Metabacillus sp. KUDC1714: one gene and its partner. The protein of the gene in region 2 interacts with the protein of the main gene of each other region in a pairwise test. Links are inferred from orthologs where the notes say so. Each region holds a gene or a part of one and is shown on either strand. Other genes may lie near its edges.

Evidence for each region.
Region 1: the proteins of pepT (region 2) and tpiA interact in binary tests that used the Escherichia coli proteins (3 or more experiments, as listed by UniProt). The link is inferred for Metabacillus sp. KUDC1714 from one-to-one orthologs.

The regions. Positions count from the first base shown.
Region 1 is NZ_CP055263.1:1,214,322-1,217,607, forward strand. Bases 81-3,031 are described here. They hold tpiA (triose-phosphate isomerase), read right to left. Parts: upstream 1,962-3,031; coding sequence 1,200-1,961; downstream 81-1,199. Other genes in these bases: gpmI (2,3-bisphosphoglycerate-independent phosphoglycerate mutase), read right to left, coding at 81-1,207; HUW50_RS05910 (phosphoglycerate kinase), read right to left, coding at 2,361-3,031. Also shown: more of gpmI, read right to left, coding at 1-80; more of HUW50_RS05910, read right to left, coding at 3,032-3,286. UniProt on the Escherichia coli protein: Involved in the gluconeogenesis. Catalyzes stereospecifically the conversion of dihydroxyacetone phosphate (DHAP) to D-glyceraldehyde-3-phosphate (G3P).
Region 2 is NZ_CP055263.1:1,822,128-1,825,416, forward strand. The notes cover bases 73-3,026. They hold pepT (peptidase T), read left to right. Parts: upstream 73-907; coding sequence 908-2,146; downstream 2,147-3,026. Other genes in these bases: HUW50_RS08630 (CBO0543 family protein), read left to right, coding at 145-711; HUW50_RS08640 (hypothetical protein), read left to right, coding at 2,349-2,537; HUW50_RS27505 (DUF2642 domain-containing protein), read left to right, coding at 2,566-2,868; HUW50_RS08650 (VWA domain-containing protein), read right to left, coding at 2,983-3,026. Outside these bases: more of HUW50_RS08650, read right to left, coding at 3,027-3,289. UniProt on the Escherichia coli protein: Cleaves the N-terminal amino acid of tripeptides.

The DNA of each region.
Region 1 (3,286 bases), 610 kb from region 2 along the record:
CTGGATTTGCAAAGTTTAAAAGGATTGCATCAAATTTATCAGCTTCAATTTCGGCAAGTAACGCGTCCGTTACTTCATATGCACTCATTTCTGGCTGAAGATCATAAGTTGCAACCTTTGGTGAAGCAATTAAAATACGCTCTTCACCTGGAAACTTCTCTTCACGACCACCACTCATAAAGAAGGTTACGTGTGGATATTTTTCAGTTTCTGCAATACGAAGTTGTGTTAAATTATTTTGTGCTAACACTTCTCCAATTGTATTATCTAAGTTTGTTGGTTTAAAAGCAACATATCCATCAACTGTTTCACTAAAATGTGTTAAACAAACAAAGTGTAAGTTCTTAGGATGTTTTTCTCCACGATCAAATGAACGGAAATCTTCATTTGTAAACGTGTTTGAAATTTGTATTGCACGGTCTGGACGGAAATTATAGAAAATTACCGCATCGTTATCACTTAGAGTTGCAACAGGTGAACCGTCTTCCTTCGTCATAACAGATGGAAGTACGAATTCATCGAAAATACCATTGTTATAAGAATCATCGATACATTCCATTGGAGTACTGTAAGTAGGACCTTCTCCGTACACCATTGAACGGTATGATTTTTCTACACGGTCCCAACGCTTATCGCGGTCCATTGAGTAGTAACGTCCTGATAAAGTCGCAATTTCCCCGACACCGTATTCTGTGATTTTTTCTAGTAAATCATTCAAGTATGTTTTAGCAGTTTTTGGTCCTACATCACGACCATCAAGGAAGCCATGGATGTACACATTTTTCACGCCTTCTTTAGCTGCAAGCTGCAAAAGAGCATATAAATGCTGGATATGACTATGAACGCCACCATCTGATAATAGACCAAATAAATGTAGGTTTGTACCGTTTTGTTTTACATGATCAATAGCAGCTGTGAAAGTTTCATTTTTTTCAAATTCTCCTTCACGAATTGCTACGTTTACACGTGTTAAGCTTTGATACACAACACGACCTGCACCAATATTTAAGTGCCCTACTTCAGAGTTCCCCATTTGTCCTTCAGGAAGACCTACCGCTTCACCAGAAGCCGTTAATTGCGAATGTGGATACTGATTCCAGAAACGGTCAAAGTTTGGCTTCTTAGCATGAGCAACTGCATTTCCTTTCGATTCTTCACGGCAAGCAAAGCCGTCAAGAATAATTAGTGCAACTGGTGCTTTACTCATTGCTACTTGCCTCCAAAAGCTGAAGGAAGGATTGTGCTTCTAAACTTGCTCCACCGACTAGTGCACCATCGATATCAGGTTGCGCCATATATTCTTTAATATTTTCAGGCTTTACACTACCACCGTATTGAATACGTACAGCTTGTGCAGCAGCTTGTGAAAATTGCTCACCAACAACTTGGCGGATATGTGCACATACTTCATTTGCATCTTGAGCAGATGAAGATTTGCCAGTTCCAATAGCCCAAATTGGTTCATACGCAATAACAGTTTGAGTTACTTGCTCTTCAGTTAAACCTTGTAATGCTTGTTTCACTTGTTCACCTACAAGATCATTTGTCTTACCAGATTCACGTTCTTCTAACGTTTCACCACAGCAAACAATTGGAGTTAAACCATGTTTGAAAGCAGCTAGTGTTTTCTTGTTAACTGTTTCATCTGTTTCAGCAAACATTTCTCTACGCTCTGAATGCCCTAAAACAACATAGCTAACACCTAAATCTTTAAGTGCTACTGGACTAATTTCGCCAGTGAATGCGCCATTTCCTTCAAAGTGCATGTTTTGCGCACCTACTTTTAGGTCACTACCTTCAGTTAAGCCTACTAGGCTTTCTAAAAATAGTGCTGGAGCACATACTACTGAGTCAACATTAGCTGCAGTAGGTACTAAACCTTTTACTTCTTCAACAAAGCTTCTTGCTTCAGAAGATACTTTGTTCATTTTCCAGTTACCTGCAATAATTGGTTTTCTCACGATTACACCGTCCCTTTTCAAATTTCCTATGACTAATAACGCCACGATAAAAAATGAAGGTAAATGCTTGTGTAAAAATAATAGTCAAGATGTCGCGACTAATCTTGGTTTCTTATTTTACAAACATAAAACTTGAGACACGATTTTATAATTAGTTTCGTGTCTAGCTCCAGCTCCCAACGACTAGTGAACTTCACACTCCTTATACGCTAAGTCAACATCGAATCGCTTACGCTCTTCGTGTTTCCTTTGCCGCACCTAAACGGTCAGTAAATAATAACTGTCCGTAAAGGTCCGATAAGTCTCGCTATCCATCAGAAAACCACTGATGGAAGTCTCGCTTTATCTCATTCGGCGTGCTCTTTTTTCTACGTCGCTAAACGGTCGCTTCCGCTTTTCTTATTTATCGTTTAATGCCACAACACCTGGAAGTTCTTTACCTTCCATAAATTCAAGAGAAGCTCCACCGCCTGTAGAAATATGGCTCATTTTATCTGCCAACTCAAACTTTTCTACAGCCGCTGCTGAATCTCCTCCTCCGATTACTGAATATGTATCATTTGCTTCAGCAAGTGCTTCGGCAACAGCCTTCGTACCACCTGCAAATGCATCTAATTCAAACACACCCATTGGTCCATTCCAAATAACTAATTTAGATTTTTTAATAACATCCGCATAGATTTCGCGTGTTTTTGGACCTGCATCAAGACCTTCCCAATCACTAGGAATGCTGTCGATTGGTACAATTTGAGTATTTGCGTCATTTGAGAAATCATCTGCAACAACGACATCAACAGGCACGTAGAAATTAACGCCTTTTTCTTTTGCTTGTTCTAGGAATGATTTTGCTAAATCTATTTTATCTTCTTCTAAAAGTGATTTACCTACATCATGGCCTAATGCTTTGATGAATGTATAAGCTAATCCACCACCGACGATTAAGTTATCAACTTTATCAAGTAAGTGTTGAATAACACCAATTTTATCCTTAACTTTCGCACCACCGATAATCGCTGTAAAGGGGCGTTCAGGATTTGATAAAGCTTTACCTAATACTTCAAGCTCTTTTTCCATTAAGAAGCCTGCAACAGCTGGAATATGTTTTGCAATTCCTTCAGTTGAAGCATGTGCACGGTGAGCAGCGCCAAATGCGTCATTAACATAAATATCTGCTAAGTCAGCAAATGCTTTTGCTAGTTCTGGATCATTCTTTTCTTCACCAGGGTAGAAACGAACGTTTTCTAATAATAGAACGCCACCTTCTTCTAGCTTCGCAATTTCAGCTTTAACAGTTTCACCGTAAGCTTCATCTGTTTTCACAACAT
Region 2 (3,289 bases):
GTTTAAGCAACATCTATTCTTACTTTAACTAATACATAGTTCGTAATATAAATGCAAACATTAATATATAGAAATCATTCATACACAGAAGTTTTTAGCTCATTTATCAATAAAAGCCCTTTATTTGAAGGAGTTGAGTTTAGAATGACAGTTGAAGAAGGGATAAAACAAACAGAAAAGGCCTATCAACTGATTAAAGAAGGACATACAATGATGTCTGATGCAGTTGTTAATGCCTTTTTATTTACTTGGCAATGGTGGTTAGGAATTGGCTTAATTATTCTCCCTTGGATTTTTTGGTTAATGTTCAGAAAAAGGGAAAGTACCGGTCGATTACTATTCGCTGGCGTTATTACAATGATGCTATCAATAACGATTGACCTTATTGCGAGTTCTTTAGGACTATGGACTTATCCGGTAAAGTTTTCACCTATAGCATCTCAGCTATTTCTTCCTTATCATTTTTCATTAGCACCAGTTGCCATTATGTTTTTTCTGCAAATTAAGCCAAACGCTAATCCATTCATAAAGAGTATTATCTTTTCTGCTTTGGCAGCCTTTATCGGAATGAATGCATTTGATATGCTTGGTTTTTATAATCCGAAAGGTTGGTCAACATTTTATGACTTCTTTATTTATCTCTTCTTGTTTTTTATAGCGTATTGGTTTAGTCGGATGGATAGCTTCAAAAAACTAAATGAGGATGATTGATGTTCGTATATCTGAATAGAAACACTTGTAGAAGGATATCTTTCAAAACAGTGCCTTTAAAGAGCTGGTCAAACCAAGCTCTTTTTTCAATTTGACCACAAAAGCTTATCCAAATACATCTCTATACTCTCATACATGCGATTCTGTTTTGATCATGATAAGATAAAACTATCCTACGATAAGAAAGGAAGTTCCTATGAAAAACGAGATTGTTGAAAGATTTACTAATTACGTTAAAGTGGATACCCAATCAAACGAAAACAATGAATCCTGTCCATCAACACCTGGTCAGCTGACACTTGCGAATATGCTTGTTAAGGAGTTAAACGAGATTGGTATGAAAGAAGTCTCGATTGATGAAAACGGATACGTGATGGCTACTCTTCCATCAAACACTGAAAAGCAAGTCCCAACAATCGGATTTCTAGCACATGTGGATACAGCAACTGATTTTACAGGTACAAACGTTAAGCCACAAATAGTTGAAAATTATGATGGAAACGACATAGTTTTAAATCAGCCATTACATATTGTTCTTTCTCCTACTCATTACCCGAATCTAGTTAATTATAAAGGACATACACTCATTACAACGGATGGTACAACACTTTTAGGTGCTGATAATAAAGCTGGAATTACAGAAATTATGACGGCGATGGCATATCTAATCAAGCATCCAGAAATTAAGCACGGAAAAATCAGAGTGGCCTTTACACCTGATGAGGAAATTGGAAGGGGACCACATAAATTTGATGTAGCTGCATTTGGTGCTGATTTTGCCTACACAGTGGATGGTGGCCCTCTCGGTGAACTTCAATATGAAAGCTTTAACGCTGCTGCCGCCAAGATTACCTTTAAAGGAAATAATGTCCACCCTGGAACAGCTAAAGGAAAAATGATCAATTCAGCCAAGATCGCGATGGCGTTTAATAGCAAGCTCCCAGCAATGGAAGCACCTGAATTTACAGAAGGCTATGAAGGCTTCTATCACTTACTAACAATAACTGGTGATGTCGAAGAAACAAAGCTTCACTATATCATTCGCGATTTCGATAAACAGCATTTTCAAGTAAGGAAAGATAAAATGGTTGAACTTGTCGAGGAATTCAAAACAGTGTATGGACAGGAAACTATTATTTTAGAATTAAATGATCAATACTTTAATATGAAGGATAAAATTGAGCCAGTTAAGTACATTGTTGATATTGCTCATGAAGCAATGGAGAATTTAGGTATAAAGCCAATCGTTGAACCAATTCGAGGCGGCACTGATGGATCCCAGCTTTCCTATATGGGACTGCCAACACCGAATATCTTTACCGGTGGCGAGAACTTCCACGGTAAATTTGAATTTATCTCAGTTGAAAATATGATCCAAGCAACAAATACAGTCATTGAAATTGTTAAGTTGTTTGAAGAACGAGCAGGTAAATAAATATGTATAATCACAGGGGATTTTGTCGATAGATTCCTAATTTCGAACCTAACTCCATAATCTTTTCAAGAGAAAAAGGACTAAGCATACAAAAAAATGTTTGGTCCTCTTTTGTTGTTTTATGTTAATCTAGGCAGTCGCCGTTACAGATTTTTCAAGGGCTACATAGGTATAAGTCTAATAAGAAAAAGGGGCGTTTCTCATGTATCAACACTATTCACCTCAAAACGCACTGCCACCTGGTTATTATATGTATTCAAATTTATTGCCACATACAATGATGACAACTTCTCCAGCTTATACAATCAAAATGGAGCCTATCTTTTTTGATCATTTATTACTCCATCTTAATAAAAGGCTGTTTTCGCAAACTTTGTTGCTTTTAAAATAGTATTGGGTTGGTTGATTGCAGCGAGAGGATGCTCGCTTTCCGTGGGGCGGGCGATGAGCCTCCTCAGCGCGAAGCGCCTGCGGGGTCTCATCTGTCCCGCTACTCCCACAGGAGTCTCGCACCTTCCGCACCAATCACCCTAATCAGTTTTGTTCAAAAACAACAATCTTTTAGAAAAGAGCCTAATAAAAAAATTAAAGTAGTATTAGTAAACGGTTCCTTAGAAGGAATGTTAACCGGTGTTGCTATAGACCATCTCCAACTAACAATTGACGGGGAAAATTATTATGTGCGTTATCCACAGGTGGTGTATTTTAAGAAGGCTGGCTAGGTTCTATTTTTGACAGAGCTGATTATAAAGCAAATAGCTGCTTAGAATAGAAGAGTTCTTTGTCTACTATCCATGAACGGCTATTTATTTTAGTTCAAATTAAGTAAATAGGAATTAATTTTGATATTTATCCTTCATTTCATCGCCCTTTTCATCGATTTCTTCCTTCATACTCTTACCTTCTGTTTCAACTGCTTCAATTAACTCTTTATATCGTTCATTGTATTCATCTAAGATCTTATGCCTTTGCTGAATAAGGCTTCCTACCTCTTCTCTTACTTCAGAGCTAATTCGTTCCTTATTTTGCAAGTAGTAGATTGCATCCTCCAAATGATTTTTCTCTGCGTAGGTTAAATTTGAATAGTCAGCTTTTTGACTATATAGTTCATTTATCTTGTCGGATTGCTCGGCTGAAACATCA